3 regions of the Cytobacillus solani genome follow, and region 2 is predicted to be linked to each of the others. Evidence: riboswitches for the same ligand, from Rfam matches in the RefSeq annotation. Region 2 holds a riboswitch; each other region holds the start of a gene.

Region 1 (5,663 bases), 1.6 Mb from region 2:
GCTATTTCAACATTTGAGAATTTACCAATTCCGACAATAGGCGTTATTAATGGGCCAGCGATGGGAGCTGGTCTTGAGTTGGCCTTAGCATGTGATTTACGGATTGGTTCCGGTAGATCCCGATTAGGTATTCCTGTAGGAAAATTGGGAATTACATTAAACAATAAATTTGCACAACGCCTAGTTAATTTAATTGGCCCAAGTCTAACGAAGGATTTGGTGTATACAGGACGAGTATTAAAAGCGGAAGAAGCATATCGTTTAGGAATGCTAAATTACTTGGTGAATGATGACATTTTAGATCGTTATTCAATTAGAATGGGTAAGCTGGTAGCCTCTCAAGCACCTTCTTCATTACTAGCTGTCAAGCAATCTGTAAGTCAATGTGTGAATAGTGTACCAGAATTATGGAAGGGGACGACGCCTTTTGTAGATAATTATGATTTTCCGGAAGGAGTAGCTGCGTTTGTTGAAAAACGAATCCCACGTTTTTCTCGACGCTCAATTTCAAATTAAAGGATTTTACAATCTTCCCCTGCTCAGTTTTATGTCGAATGCTACACCTGTTTTTTTAAGGAAGCTCATCTTCTTAGAGGGCTTCCTTTCTCTATTTTGATAACTGAAATATTGATTGCGTATAGTTCAATATTCATATGGTCAAGAAAATGTTGATAAATTTCCATTTGCAGAGCTGTTAATTTCTCAAGAATATTATTATGAATAGGAAAACTAATGGATACGTTTAAATTTAGTGTTGGGAGTCCTTGTAAATGGATTGAAACGGATTCGTAATTCACAAATTCTTTAAAGTTAACACAAATATATTCAACAAGTTGCTTAAAAACCTTTTTATGGATTTTAATAGTTCCATGATGAAAATCAGGATAAACGATTGTTGTTTCTCCAATTCTTTCTTCCTTAGTTGAAAAAACCTCCATTCCTTTATAAATTAATTTCTTAAAGAAATTTTGATCAACTTGCTTATATGGTATAGGTATCACATGCTTTCCCTCTGTCTTTCTTACATATTGTGCTATTTTTATTTCACTAGATGAACGTATGTTTTCAACATAATAATAATGTTTAATTTCACTTAACTCCAAGCGTTTGGCTATTAAATTTGCCATCTTATCTGAAGTTCCAATGATTAGGATTTTGCCGATAAAATGACTATGAATGGCTTGTTGAACCTCTTTCTTATGCTGATCATCAAAAAAAGTAGCTCTTTTTACTGCTGAAATATAATTCTTTTCGAATTTCGCAGATGAACCAGCAATCTTTTGCCCATTCAATATTAAGAGGCCATCATCAATGATTGCTGGGATTCTTTTTTTGTACGCAAAAGATAAGGCACTGGTACTTTTCCCTGTCCCACTTGACCCACTTAATGCATAAACTTCCATAATGTTCACTCCCTGATTTATATTTGTTTACGGTGAATAGTTTAAATAAATTGAAAGTAGTTGACATTCTCTTTTACTCATTATAAAGTAAGGGACAAGTTTAATAAATTGAATATTTTAAATATTTTCTTATCAAGAGAGGTTGAGGGACTGGCCCAATGACACCTCGGCAACGGACTTATTGTACCGTGCCAAATCCAGCAAGCATCGCTTGAGAGATAAGAAGAGGTGTTACTAGTAGTTTTTCCCTCTTCTTTGCAATGAAGGGGGTTTTTTTATTGTTTCTTCTGAATAACAAGTGTGTCAAATAGAAACAAAGTTGTGTCATTTGGAAACAGTTATTGCAAACATTTAAATATTGATAATGGGGATAGATGATTTAATTTCACTTTATTTTAGATAAATAAACGTTTAGTTTTTGGCACGATAATTGCAAGTTTAAATTTGAAGGTCAAGAAAAATTAGGAGTGATGAATATGGGAAAAGTCAGGTATGAAAAGAAAGATAATATTGGGATTATTACTATCGATTCCCCCCCTGTGAATTCCTTAGATCGTGATGTTTTTAATGATTTAGAAGAAGTTGTTCTGCAAATTGGAGATTGTGTGAGAGTTGTTATTATCGAAGGTGCTGGCACAAAAGCATTTGTAGCTGGTGCGGATATTAAAGAATTTCCTGGATTAACATCAGAAGCAGGGGAAGCACTTTGTTTGAGGGGGCAGGCAGTATTTAATCGAATAGCTAATCTTACACAACCTGTGATTGCTGCCATTGATGGATTCACATTAGGTGGAGGTCTAGAGCTTGCGCTTGCTTGTGATATTCGTATTGCTTCTAATCACTCACAATTTGGTCTCCCAGAAGTAAAGCTTGGAATTATTCCTGGGTATGGAGGTACACAAAGACTGCCACGGCTGATTGGACAAGGAATGGCGAAGAGGTTAATTTTTTCTGGTGAGTTCATTTCTGCTGAAACAGCTTATAATTACGGCCTCATTGAGGAGGTAACAGAGGACAATGTATTATCTAAAGCGATTGAGCTAGCAAATATTATCGCTTCAAGAGGACCTATCGCTGTACAAAAGGCGAAGGAAGCAATCAATATGGGAGCGGAAGTGTCTTTAAATGAAGGTCAACAACTAGAAGCGAAATTATTTGGAGATATATGTTTAACAGATGATAAGGAAGAAGGCGTAGTTGCATTTTTGAAAAAAAGAGAGCCATCATTTACAGGAAATTAAGGAGGAGAATCATATGAAAACAATAGGTGTAATTGGCTTTGGAACAATGGGATCGGGTATTTCTCAAGTATGTGTTGAGGCTGGGTACGAAGTAATTGCAATAGAACAGGAAAAGGCATATTTTGATCGAGGCTTAAAACAAATAGGTAAAAATTGGAACAGAGCTATTGAAAAAGGAAGAGCCAATAAAGAAACAATAGATGGATACGAACAATTATTAAGTACTTCTACTGAGTGGGAAAGCATTGCAGAAGCTGATTTCATCATTGAAGCAGTAAGTGAAGACATGGAGCTAAAAAAGGAAATCTTCAGGAGAATTGATCAAATAGTTAATGAGAAAGCAATTATTGTAAGTAATACATCTGGATTGAGTATTACAGAAATTGCAAGTGTAATGAAAGATCCTGGTAGAGTAATGGGATTCCACTTTTTTAATCCAGTACCAGTAATGAAATTGGTAGAACTCATAAAAGGATATGATACAACTGAAGAAACCTATCAAAGGTCAAAAGAGCTGGTGGAATCCCTTGGGAAGGAGGCTGTTGCTGTCAAGGAATCACCATTGTTCGCAGTTAATCGTATTTTGGTCCCTATGATTAATGAGGCAATTTTTGTGTTACAGGAAGGTGTAGCTAGTGCTGATGATATTGATAAAGGGATGAGGCTAGGTGCGAACCATCCAATCGGGCCGCTTGCCCTAGCCGATTTAATTGGGTTAGATACTTTATTATTTGTTCAGGATTCATTATATGAAGAAACACAGGATTCAAAATATCGAGCAGCGCCGCTACTTAGAAAATTAGTTCGAGCGGGGCATTTAGGTAGAAAAACGGGAAAAGGATTTTATGAATATTAAGAGTTTGATAATGGTAGAGGTAGATTAAAAGTTGAGTATTGAACAAAGGAGGAATAGAGATGACAACAACGGTCGGAGAAATAATAGAATGGTCGGCACATAATTATCCTGATAAATCAGCTCTTATTTATAAAGAGAAAAATCAGCACTTTACTTTTAAAGAATTAAATAAAAAAATTAATCAATTTGCCAACTCATTAGCAGAACTGGGTGTACAGAAGGGAGATGTTGTTTCTACTTTTCTCTATAACAATAGTGAATTTATTATTGCATTATTTGCTTCGGCAAAACTTGGAGCTGTTTTTAATCCAATTAATTATCGTTTAACAGCAAATGAACTTTATTTTATTTTAAACAACGCCGGTTCTAAGGTGCTTTTGTTTGAAAAAGAAGTGGCAGAAACTGTGAAAGAGACAATTCAATTAGGAATCAAAGTTGAACAGTTTATATATACGGATAAGGATGTTCCGATCGGTTCAATTGATTTTTACAAGATGTTAGAAAAATGTAATGAGACAGCGCCAGATGTTCATGTAACTGAAAATGATACTTATATCATGATGTACACGAGTGGAACAACCGGCCGCCCTAAAGGGGTAATCCATAAACATCGAGACATGGTTCATCATAATTTTTTAATGATTGAATGTATGAAATTGAATAAAAATGATATTGGATTTTCAGTCGCACCCTTAAATCATACAGCGGAGCTACATACATCATTTCTTCCAAGAGTAATGGTGGGGGCAACTACTATTATCATGCATCATTTTGAAGCAGAAAAGGTGCTAAGGACAATTGATGAAGAAAAAGTAACACATATCTTTGCGGCACCAACGATGGTGAATATGCTGCTAAATGTTGCGAATTTTGATGCATTTGATTTATCCTCTCTCAGATTATTGGGTTACGGGGGAGCATCAATGGCTCCAGTATTAATCAGGAGATTTCAAGAGAAAACAAATGCAGATCTGGTGCAGATGTTTGGTACAACAGAAATGGGACCTGTGATGAGCGTTTTGTATCCAGACGAACAATTGAACAAAGCAGGGTCAGCTGGAAAAGCAATACTTACCCATCAAATAAAGATTGGCCGTATTGAGGAGAATGGCAGACCTACAAATCCAGAAAATGAATGTTTGGTTGGAGAGATTGGTGAAATCTTAGTCAAAGGTCCATGTATGATGAAAGAATACTATTGCCGTCCAGAATCAACTGAAAAGGCACTTGCTTACGGCTGGTATCATACAGGGGATATGGGCTATGTAGATTCTGATGGCTATATATGGATTAAAGACCGCATGGATTATATGATCAACACTGGAGCTGAGAATGTATATCCGCGAGAAGTGGAGGATCAAATACTTGAGCATCCAGAGGTATTAGAAGTAGCGGTAATTGGGAAAAGCGATCCAATCTGGGGTGAAACAGTTGTTGCGTTCGTAGTCAAAAAACCAGGAAGTAATATAACGAAACAAACAATTGATAGGTTTTTAGTTGAAGGAAAAAAAATAGCAAAATATAAGAGGCCACGAGAATATTACTTTGTGGAAAGTCTCCCGAAAACTACAAGCGGAAAAATGCAAAAGTTTGTCCTTACAAAACAGCTTTCGGAATATAGCGAGGAGGGAGTTCAATGAACGCCGAAAAAATCGTATTTAATAATTTTGATTTATCTGAAGACCATCTTCAAATTAAACAGGAAATTCACCGTTTAGCACAGGAACGGATTAAACCAAGAGCAATTGAGATTGATGAGAATGCTGAATATCCAATGGATATTTTGCACCTTCTTTCGGAATATGGATATATTGGTGCAAATATGCCTGAAGAATATGGTGGATTGGGGCTTGATTTACTTAGTTTTTGCTTGATTGTCGAGGAAATTTCCCGCGTTTGTGCCTCTTCTTCACAGGTGGCTGTTGTACAAGAATTAGGCTCATTGCCAATTATTATCGGTGGAAATGATGCTTTGAAAAAAAGATTCCTTCCAGATTTAGCGACTGGACAAAAGATTGCGGCTTACGCTTTGACAGAACCAGATGCAGGATCTGATGTAAAGAGTTTAAAAACTCGTGCTGAGCGAGATGGGGACTCCTATATTTTAAATGGGCAAAAGATGTTTATTAGCAATGGTGGCGTAGCAGATGTATATTCTGTTTT
Region 2 (5,663 bases):
AATAAAGATCTTTTTCATTGATTGCCTCCATCTCTTCCCTTTTCGAAAGTGTTCTCTATCTAAGAAATGTTCATCTTTTAGATAATGCCCATTTCCTTTCCAACCTTTTCATAAATCGCAATTGCTTGATCAAGCATTTCCTTTGTATGTGCAGCAGAAGGCATATTTCTTACTCTGCCTGTTCCTCTTGGTACGGTTGGGAACACGATTGACTTCGCATAAACGCCTTCTTCATTCAGCTTTTTACTGAACTCCTGTGTTTTTACTTCATCACCGATAATACATGGTGTAATTGGTGTTTCACTATTCCCGATATCAAACCCTAATTTCTTTAATCCTGCTTTTAAATAGTTTGCGTTATCCCATAGCTTCTCATTTAATTCAGTGCTTTCCATTAATATTTCGATCGCCTTCGTGCTCGCAACAACATCAGCAGGTGTTAATGAAGTAGAGAAAAGGAAAGGTCTGCTGCGAACTTTTAGCCAATCAATAAGTTCGCGCTTCCCAGCCACATAACCGCCCACAACGCCAATTGCTTTAGAAAGTGTTCCGATTTGAAAATCAATTTTATCGGATAATCCGAAATGCTTAACTGTTCCTGCTCCATCACCTAGAACACCTGATCCGTGTGCATCATCTACGTACGTTATTAGATCAAATTCCTCAGCAATTTCAACAATTTCAGGAAGTTTTGCGATATCCCCGTCCATTGAGAAAACCCCATCCGTGATAACCATGATTTTATTATAAAGACCTGATTCTTTCGCTTCCTTCGCTTTCGCTCTTAAATCTTCCATGTCAGAATGGTTAACCCGAATAATTTTTGCTTTTGATAAACGGCAGCCATCAATAATTGAAGCATGATTTAATTCGTCTGAAAGGATCGCATCATTTTTATCCATTACAGCTGAAATCGCTGCCATATTACAATTGAACCCTGATTGATACGCAATTGCAGCCTCTGTATGTTTAAACTCAGCTAATTTTTCTTCAAGTTTAAGATGAATATCCAATGTTCCATTAATTGTCCGGACAGCTCCAGCACCAACCCCATATTTGTTAAGTGCATCAGTCGCTGCTTTTTTCAATCGTTCATCTGTTGCCAGACCTAAATAGTTATTGGAAGAAAGGTTAATTAATTCTTTTCCATTTATTTTAATGACTGGTCCATTCGGGCTTTCAAGAGGGTCGATCACATTGTATAACCCTTTGCCTCTTAAATCTTCTAGATTCTCATTTAAAAATGCATCTAATGTTTTACTTGTCATTATTAAATCCCCCAGTTAGATATTTTCACACTAATTGTCACCTTACAGTATACAGTTGTTTTTCTAGAAAGGACATCTGCAACCTTGTTATGTAAAGGATTCTTAGATTATACTTTAACATAATTTTTAACTTTGTACATACCTCATGGACAGAATAGACGGTAAAATTTTTTAGCTGCATTTCCTAGTTTGCTCTATTTTTTTAAAAGTAATGAGTAGGTATTTAAACGAAAAAAACCTCCTTTTTCTCATCCAAAAGAAAAAAAGAAGGCTCGTACTTACGAAACCATCTCATTCTCATCTTCCAGACACGTAATGCATCTGCAGGAATTGGCACAGTGTTCATTTAAGAACCTGCTGCCGAGACTTCTTAGGGCCTGTCCCTCAGTCTCTCTGGATAAGAAAGTGATGTGTTGCTATTCATTTTTTGCTATTCCAACTTCTATTTTATTTAAATAATCCTAAAAGTCAAGCAATTCAATAAGTTTCGTGATTAAAATCTTCTCACTTGTTCTTATTTCCAAACTTCTTCATATAATTATACTGTTGTTGCAAATAGGACATCCCCATCCATACAATACATATTTTTAGAAAACATCATTGTCCTATGTCAAAGCATTTCATTCTATCTATTATTTTATTATATTTATTTTTTATTTGTATTAATTATAAATAAATATTGATTTTTTGTTGAGAAGTGTTATCATTGCATGCAAGAGGTAATTAACTAATTTATATGAGGTGAATATGAAATGACTAATAACAACAATCTAACTACAAGCTGGGGTGCACCCGTTGGTGATAACCAAAACTCAATGACTGCTGGTTCTCGAGGCCCTACATTAATTCAAGATGTACATTTACTTGAGAAATTAGCTCACTTCAACCGTGAACGTGTACCTGAGCGTGTTGTTCACGCAAAAGGCGCAGGTGCACACGGATATTTTGAAGTAACAAACGATCTAACGAAATATACAAAGGCTGACTTTTTATCAGAGGTGGGCAAACGCACACCAATGTTTATCCGTTTCTCTACTGTTGCTGGTGAACTTGGCTCAGCGGATACTGTACGTGATCCACGTGGATTTGCTGTAAAGTTTTATACGGAAGAAGGAAATTATGACTTAGTTGGAAACAATACACCGATTTTCTTCATTCGCGATGCGATTAAATTCCCTGATTTCATTCATACACAGAAGAGAGATCCAAAGACTCATTTGAAAAATCCTACTGCTGTTTGGGACTTCTGGTCATTATCACCTGAATCCCTTCATCAAGTAACATACTTAATGGGAGACCGTGGAATCCCAGCAACATTACGACATATGAATGGATATGGAAGCCATACATTTAAATGGACAAACAAAGACGGTGATGGCGTATGGGTGAAATATCACTTTATTGCTGATCAAGGTGTGAAGAACATGGATGTAAACCTAGCAGCAAAACTTGCGGGTGAAAATCCTGATTACCATACAGAGGATTTATTTAACGCAATTGAAAATGGTGATTATCCATCTTGGACTTTGAAAGTTCAAATCATGCCGCTAGAAGATGCAAATACTTACCGCTTTGATCCATTTGATGTAACAAAGATTTGGTCACATAAAGATTATCCATTAATTGAAGTAGGAAAAATGGTTTTAGATAAAAATCCAGAAAACTACTTTGCAGAAGTGGAACAAGCAACATTCTCACCTGGCACTCTAGTTCCTGGAATCGATGTTTCACCAGATAAAATGCTGCAAGGCCGCCTATTTGCTTACCATGATGCTCATCGCTACCGTGTTGGTGCAAACCATCAAGCATTGCCAATTAACCGTCCGAGAAATGAAGTGAAGAATTATCAGCGTGATGGACAAATGCGGTTCGATAACAATGGTGGCGGTTCTGTCTACTATGAACCAAACAGCTTTAGCGGACCTACAGAAGTAACAGAACATAAGCAAGCAGCATTCCCTATCACCGGAATTGCTGAAAGTGTCGCCTATGATCACAACGATCATTATACTCAACCAGGAGACCTTTACCGCTTAATGTCTGAAGAAGAACGTACTCGCTTAGTTGCAAATATAGTTTCAGCAATGAAGCCTGTTGAATTGGAGAAAATTAAGCTTCGTCAAATCCAGCACTTCTACAAGGCTGATCCTGAATACGGTACTCGTATTGCAGAAGGACTTGGCTTGAAAGTTCCGCAAGAAGTAAAATAATAGACTCATAGAACAAGGCATCCGTCTTATATGATGGATGCCCTATTTGCATATTTTAAAATTTACTTACCCCATTTTGGTTATTACTGGAAATAATAGGTTCATAACTTCTTTTTAAAGCTCAATATTGCAATATTTTGGAATAATTAGGTTCATAAAATCTTATTAAGACTCTATTTTTCATTTTTTTGGAAAATGTGGGCACTTAATTTCTTTATTGCAACTATATCTTTTTGATTTTGGTATTTAAGTTCACCAAAATCACTAGTGGCACCCAAGCTGCCTCCTATTTCATCTTCTGCCTCTTTTTCCATTACTTTTTCCTCTTCCCTCCCGCTGAAAGTCTAGTCGAATGAATAAAAATCTTGTAGAATGTAAAAATGGATTACTTTTGAAAGTTGAGGATATAAAAAATGAGCTTATTAAACGTTGAAATTTTGAGCCATACTTTTGGCGATCGGACATTGTTTAAAGATGTTTCCTTCCGTCTTTTAGCTGAAGATCATGTAGGGCTTGTTGGAGCAAATGGGGTTGGAAAATCAACTTTGATGAATATTATTACAGGCCAGCTGATACATGATTCCGGACGTGTCGAATGGACACCAAGTGTTCATTATGGCTACCTAGATCAGCATACTGTTCTCACTCCAGGAAAAACCATGCGAGATGTGCTTAAAGATGCCTTTCTTCCGCTTTTTGAACAAGAAAAAGCACTTAATGAGGTCACATCAAAGATGGCGGATGCTACTCCTGAAGAACTTGAAGAATTGCTGGATGAAATGGGGAAAATTCAGGATCGCTTGGATGCAGGCGGTTTTTATTCTCTTGATATAAAGATTGAGGAAGCTGCACGCGGACTTGGTTTGGATGCAATCGGACTGGACCGTGACGTTTCCGCATTAAGTGGTGGACAGCGAACAAAAGTATTACTTGCAAAGCTGCTCCTTGAACAGCCACAAGTTCTATTGCTTGATGAACCAACAAACTATTTAGATGTCGAGCATATTCGCTGGCTTTCAAACTACTTAAAAGAATATCCATATGCATTTATGCTTATTTCTCATGATACAGAATTCATGAATCAGGTTTCTAACACAATCTTTCATTTAGAATTTTCGAAGCTGACACGTTACACAGCAAGCTATGATAAGTTCCTCGAATTAGCAGAGATTAATAAAAATCAGCACCTCAATGCATATGAAAAACAGCAGGATTTCATTAAAAAACAAGAAGATTTTATCGCAAAAAATAAAGCGCGCTACTCAACGACTGGCCGGGCAAAAAGCCGTCAAAAGCAGCTTGATCGCATGGAAAGAATCGACCGTCCTGAAACGGCCATGAAGCCAACCTTTGAATTTAAGGAATCACGCGGCAGCAGCCGTTATGTGTTCGAAGGACAGGATTTTGAAATTGGGTATACACATGCGCTACTACCTAAAATGTCGATAACAATTGAGCGTGGAGAAAAAATTGCTATTGTTGGCTGCAACGGGGTCGGAAAATCGACTCTACTCAAAACAATGCTCGGAAAAATCAATCCGATTAGCGGAAAAGTTGAACGTGGTGACTTCCTTTTCCCTTCTTATTTTGAACAAGAAGTAAAAGCAGAAAATATCACTCCAATTGATGATGTCTGGAATGAGTTCCCATCAATGGATCAGCATCAAGTACGTGCGGCTCTGGCAAAATGCGGTCTAAAAAATGAACATATCTCTCGCCCATTAAACCAATTAAGTGGTGGAGAACAAGCGAAGGTTAGACTATGTAAGCTCCTTATGAACGAGAGCAACTGGCTCTTATTTGATGAGCCAACCAACCACCTTGATGTCGTCGCAAAGGAAGAATTAAAGCGTGCCTTAAAAGCGTATAAAGGAACTGTTGTATTAGTTTGTCACGAACCTGACTTTTATGAAGACTGGGTAACAAAGGTTTGGGATGTCGAAGAATGGTCCCAGCAGCTATCTAAATAATCAAGTATAGAAGCCTTCTGCAAAGCAGGGGCTTTTATTTTTATGTAGGCATTTGTGACCAATCTTTGAACATTTAATAAAACTCGTGCAACCGATTACAATAGTGTATAATAAAAAAAGCCCGTAAATTAATAATATTTTTAATTATAACTATGAGAAAATAGTAATATTTCTTTTCTTGGCTAACCTTTAAGCGGGTAAATATTTATAAAGGA
Region 3 (5,663 bases), 2.2 Mb from region 2:
TTTCTTTTCCGCTTGTTTCGCTTGAGCACGCTGTACTAAAAACGGCCAGTGTTAAAATAATGAATGCTAAAAATAACTTTTTCATTGTTGTCATCCTCCTGATTATCGTCTGCGAATTCTTTTTGATAATATATTGCCAAAGGTTTGCAGCCCTTGAACCATTACGACTAAAATACCTACTGTGATCAGCATAACCATTGTGTCGAACCGCTGATAGCCATATGTAATAGCTAAATCACCAAGTCCTCCCCCGCCAACAGCTCCAGCCATTGCAGAAGCTCCTACTAAACCAATTGTTGCAATCGTAAAGGCTAATACTAAAGAGCTAAGCGCCTCTGGGATGAGAAATTTGAAAATGATTTGCGCCGGTGTTGCTCCCATCGCCTGAGCTGCTTCAAGGACACCTGGGTCTACTTCAAGCAAGGAATTTTCTATTAATCTGGCAATATATGGACCAGCGTAAAATACGAGTGGAACGACTGCTGCCGCTGTTCCAATCGATGTGCCTACAATCAATCTTGTTACCGGAATGATTGCCACCATTAGAATAATGAATGGCACTGAGCGGAAAATATTAATAATTCCGTTGATTACATTGAAAACTGGCAGATTTTCCAGCAGATGCCCCTTTCTTGTTACGACAAGAAGAATCCCTAGCGGCAGACCGAGAACAGCTGAGAATAATAGAGAAAATGCCACCATCTGAATTGTTTCAATAAGCGCTTCAATAATTTGGTCTGAATTAACTAGCATGTGCTTTCACTTCCTTTACTGTTACTTTCTCTTGGCTGATAAACATTAATGCCCGGTTGATTTCACTCTCTGCCCCTTGAAATTCAACGATCAAATTCCCGAAAGGCGTGCCTTGCAGCTCGGTAATATTTCCAAAAAGAACATTGATGTGAATGTCAAACTTCTTCGCCAGCTGTGAGAGCAGCGGCTGGCCTGCTGAATTGCCGATAAAATTGATTCGGAAAATCTTTTGAAGTCCTTCATTTTTCTCAACAATCTCTTTAATGGAATCAGGAATTTGGTCATTCATGACAGAGCTGACAAAGTTTCTTGCCGTCTCTGTTTTCGGTGACGAAAAGACATTGAAAACAGTCCCTTCCTCAATGATCTTCCCCGCTTCAATAACTGCAACCCGATCACAAATTTCTCGGATGACTGCCATCTCATGGGTGATAATGAGAATCGTAATGTTATATTCTCGATTTATTTTTTTCAACAGCTCCAGGATCGAGCTTGTTGTTTGCGGATCAAGTGCAGAAGTTGCCTCATCACATAAGAGAATCGAAGGCTTTGTAGCGAGTGCCCTTGCAATACCGATCCGCTGCTTCTGCCCGCCTGATAGCTGATCTGGATAATTATTCGCTTTGTCTGACAAACCTACAAACTCTAATAGCTCATTCACTCTTTTCTTCATTTCCTCTTTTGGCACCTTTGCTAGAATTAATGGCATGGCCACATTCGCAAACACCGTTTTTGAGTTTAGGAGATTGAAATGCTGAAAGACCATCCCGATATTTCTTTTTACCTCACGGATTTCCTTTGCTGATAAAGCTGTCAGATCATATCCATCCACAATCACACGGCCAGATGTAGGCTGCTCGAGCCAATTGACACAGCGGATAAGCGAGCTTTTTCCCGCTCCGCTAAACCCGATTACACCGAAAATCTCCCCTTTATTGATTGTTAAATCAATTCCATTCAGTGCCGCAACCTGCTGTCCGCCGCTGGTATACACCTTTTTCAAATTTTGAAATTCAATCATTTTGTTCTCTCCTTCCGGTGACTGACACCTTTATACTTGGAATTGCCTGTGGGTGTGCAGGCAAACTTTTGATCCTTTTTAATTGCGTGCCCCAGTCCTTTATGAAAAAAAGGAAATAAAAATCCCTCTTCCTGAAAACAAGAAGAGGGCATTCCTTTATTCACAAATAAAGGGCAGGGGGTCTCTTCTTATCTCTCAAGCTTTTCGCTTGCTGGATTTGGCATAGATTCCAAAATGGAATCCGCTGCCGAGGCTTCATCGGGCCAGTCCCTCTGCCTCTCTCGATAAGAATGTATATTTTATTTTTATTATTCCAATGCGAAAACTATGATTATTACACAAAAAAACTCGAATTCCTCCTTTGTTGTTTACAACAAAAAACCTCTTCTTAAAAAGAAGAGGACAGAATTCAACGTTTGCGCCTCTTCTTATCTATCAAGACATGCTTGCTGGAATTGGCACGGTACAATAAGTCCGTTGCCGAGGTGTCGTAGGGCCAGTCCCTCAACCTCTCTTGATAAGAAGTACTTCACATATTCGATTTGGTTAACTTGAAATATACTTTACATTCAATAAAATAAAAAGTCAACTACTTTTTCGAAATTTATGAATGCAATGATCAATGATACGTTTTTGAATGTTGAGAGGATTGATCCATTTCCTTTGTTTCTGTTCCTCTTGTTCCAAGATATATTGCTCCTAACACACACATGATTCCAATCAGTTGATTCAGACCAAAAGGTTCTTTTAATAAACCAATGCCTACCAATGTTGCCGTTATTGGAATAAACCCTGTAAAGATTCCCGCTATATTAGCGCTTACCTTTGCAACTCCTTTATACCAAAGAACGAATGAAAGCACACTGGCAGTGATTGCATAATAAACGATAAGCAAGTATACAGTCGGTTCTAAATCTATGAAATTGAAAGTGATCGCTTCCTTTATCGAAAAAGGAAGAAAGAAAATAAAGCCTATGATGTTCACTCCTGTAGCCATTTGAATCGGCGTCAACACAGCTGATAGCTTTTTGGCAAATATGGTAAACAAGGCTTCTGAAATAACGGCACCAAAGACAAGTACATTTCCAAGTAAAAATAAGGGGCTTTCTAAAGTTGATGAGTTCGTCTGAAAGGTAATAATTGATATCCCTAAGACTGCAAGACAAATAGAAATAGCCTGTGGAGCAGACATTCTTTCTCTTAAAAAGAAAAATGACAGAAGAGCGATTATCGCCGGAACGGTACTCGTAATAATTCCTGCAGCTGTAGCAGATGTAAAACGTACCCCATAAAGCATGAGAACACTAAACAAGAAAACACCAAAAAATGACTGCAAAATTAAATAGCCCCAGTGACTTTTCTGCAACTTCACCGCTTGCGGCCGGCTGATCAACATCATTGGAACTAAAAAAAGTAAAGCAATCAGGAATCTTGTTTCGGAAAAAAGAAAGATCGGGACATCCTCAACAATTATTTTGCCAACCGCAACATTTGCGCCTACAAAAGCCATTGATAATGCCAGCTGGAAATAGGCTATTTTCACTGCTCTCTCACCCCTGCTTCTTTTATCATAGAGCCAATGCTGTAGAAGTCTTAGAACAACATATACTTTCCTTCATTACCCCTCACTTTCTTTATTTGTTAAACGCCATTCCTTTGATTATAGAGTGTTCTATCTGTCGTGTAAATCATTAAAAACTTAATTATTTTTATTTTCAGACTTAGGATAAAACCTAATTAAAAAAGATCCCCACAGCTGTTTAGAGCAGCCGTGGGGATCTTTTTAAACCATCTATTCCTTATCTCCAAATGAAAACCCTATTTCATCTTATTTTTCATGCTGCTCCGTATCAGAATGACCTGGATCATCAGCTGGTGATCCAGCAATCGCCGTATAGGAGTAGTATCCGCCTACGACAATTAACAGATAAACGATTGCTGAAAGCGCCCATTTTTTCATATGAATCTCTCCCTTATAATTTTACTCGTTGTAGACGAAGGGCATTGAGGACAACAGAAACTGAACTGAAGGCCATTGCTGCTCCCGCAAGCCATGGTGCCAGAAATCCTAGAGCTGCAATCGGAATGCCAAGCGTGTTGTAGCCAAAGGCCCAGAATAGATTCTGCTTAATATTGCGGATCGTTTTCTTACTCATAAAGATGGCATCGGCAATGCTGTTTAAATCGCCTCTAATTAAGGTGATATCAGCTGCTTCCATCGCAACGTCCGTTCCTGTTCCGATTGCCATTCCAATATCAGCCACTGCTAACGCTGGTGCATCGTTAATTCCGTCTCCTACCATTGCGACTTTCTTCCCTTGCTGCTGAAGCTTCTTCACTTCTTCTGCTTTTCCTTCAGGGAGAACCTCTGCGATTACACGGTCGACCCCAGCAAGCTTCGCAATCGCTTGTGCCGTTTGCTCGTTGTCGCCTGTAATCATAATTACTTCAAGTCCCAAATCCTTTAAACGGCTAATGGCTTCGGTTGATGTTTCTTTTATTGTATCGGCAACAGCAACAATTCCTGCGAATGCACCATCGATTGCTACTAACATCGCTGTTTTTCCTTGCTTTTCAATAGTAAGCATATCGTCTGACACATGTTCTATTTCAATATTGAATTTTTTCATTAAACGTCGTGTGCCGGCTAGCACTTCTTTCCCATCAACGAGGGCTTTAATTCCGTAGCCTGGGATTGCCTCAAACGCACTAGGGTGGGTAAGAGTGATGTTTTTCTCCTGAATTCCTTCAACGATTGCCTGTGCAAGCGGGTGTTCAGATTGCTTTTCTGCTGAACCGACTAATGTTAAAAATTCCGCTTCTTCTAGTTTTGTGATGACATCCGTTAATACTGGTGCTCCATTTGTGATTGTACCTGTTTTGTCTAAAATCACTGTATTAATTCGATGCGTCATTTCAAGATGCTCTCCACCTTTAAAAAGAACACCATATTCTGCAGCCCGGCCAGATCCTGCCATAATAGATGTTGGTGTAGCAAGACCGAGTGCACATGGACATGCAATAACAAGGACGGCAATTAATTTCTCGAGTGCTTCTGCAAAGTCATCTGGTGCAACAAACAAGTACCACACGAAAAATGTGATGACAGCAATTCCTACAACAATTGGTACAAAGACACCGGAAATAGAATCCGCTAGACGCTGGATCGGCGCTTTTGAACCTTGTGCTTCTTCTACCACTTTAATAATTTGGGCAAGAGCTGTCTCTTTCCCTACCTTTGTTGCTTTTATTTTAATAAATCCATTTTTGTTTAATGTTGCGCCAATAACTCTATCCCCAACCGTTTTATCAACTGGAACACTTTCTCCTGTTATCATTGACTCATCAAGGGCAGACTGGCCTTCAAGAATTTCGCCATCGACTGGAATTTTCTCTCCTGGCTTTACTAGAATAATGTCTCCAGCAACTACTTCCTCTAGCGGGATTTCCATTTCTTTTTCTTCTCGAATGACAGTTGCTGTTTTTGCCTGCAGACCCATAAGTTTCTTGATTGCTTCTGAAGAACGGCCTTTCGCTTTTGCCTCAAAAACTTTACCAAGAATAATTAATGTAATAAGCACTGCACTTGTTTCAAAATAAAGTCCTTCCGGATGCGCACCGCTGCCAATTGTTTTTAAAGATAAATATAAGCTGTAAAAATAAGCAGCTGATGTCCCTAATGCAACAAGCACATCCATATTTGCACTCTTATTTCTTAACGCCTTATATGCGCCTACATAAAACTGCTTACCAATATAAAATTGTACAGGTGTGGCAAGTGCCATTTGCACCCACGGATTCATAAATGCTTCAGGTACGTATATGAAAGAGGTAAAGCTAAAGTGACCAGCCATTGCCCATAAAAGCGGCAAGGATAGGATCAGGGAAA

The links. Region 2 has a riboswitch for S-adenosylmethionine ahead of FI644_RS23310 (glycine C-acetyltransferase). Riboswitches for the same ligand answer to the same signal wherever they lie in the genome.
Region 1: linked by a shared signal. The riboswitch ahead of FI644_RS15215 (enoyl-CoA hydratase/isomerase family protein) and the one ahead of FI644_RS23310 (glycine C-acetyltransferase) in region 2 are both predicted to bind S-adenosylmethionine.
Region 3: linked by a shared signal. The riboswitch ahead of FI644_RS12465 (methionine ABC transporter ATP-binding protein) and the one ahead of FI644_RS23310 (glycine C-acetyltransferase) in region 2 are both predicted to bind S-adenosylmethionine.

The regions. Positions count from the first base shown of each region.
Region 1 is NZ_CP041305.1:3,022,359-3,028,021, forward strand. It holds gene FI644_RS15205 (enoyl-CoA hydratase/isomerase family protein) at 1-516, shown strand, start outside; gene FI644_RS15210 (hypothetical protein) at 582-1,403, opposite strand; SAM riboswitch class I at 1,530-1,628, shown strand; gene FI644_RS15215 (enoyl-CoA hydratase/isomerase family protein) at 1,880-2,644, shown strand; gene FI644_RS15220 (3-hydroxyacyl-CoA dehydrogenase NAD-binding domain-containing protein) at 2,658-3,500, shown strand; gene FI644_RS15225 (long-chain-fatty-acid--CoA ligase) at 3,560-5,140, shown strand; gene FI644_RS15230 (acyl-CoA dehydrogenase family protein) at 5,137-5,663, shown strand, end outside.
Region 2 is NZ_CP041305.1:4,642,746-4,648,408, forward strand. It holds gene FI644_RS23305 (L-threonine 3-dehydrogenase) at 1-18, opposite strand, end outside; gene FI644_RS23310 (glycine C-acetyltransferase) at 78-1,268, opposite strand; SAM riboswitch class I at 1,563-1,672, opposite strand; gene katA (catalase KatA) at 2,021-3,478, shown strand; gene FI644_RS26535 (hypothetical protein) at 3,652-3,792, opposite strand; gene FI644_RS23320 (ABC-F family ATP-binding cassette domain-containing protein) at 3,892-5,448, shown strand.
Region 3 is NZ_CP041305.1:2,489,957-2,495,619, reverse strand. It holds gene FI644_RS12475 (MetQ/NlpA family ABC transporter substrate-binding protein) at 1-85, opposite strand, end outside; gene FI644_RS12470 (methionine ABC transporter permease) at 103-753, opposite strand; gene FI644_RS12465 (methionine ABC transporter ATP-binding protein) at 743-1,774, opposite strand; SAM riboswitch class I at 1,960-2,065, opposite strand; SAM riboswitch class I at 2,200-2,298, opposite strand; gene FI644_RS12460 (DMT family transporter) at 2,394-3,317, opposite strand; gene FI644_RS27135 (hypothetical protein) at 3,603-3,734, opposite strand; gene FI644_RS12455 (heavy metal translocating P-type ATPase) at 3,748-5,663, opposite strand, start outside.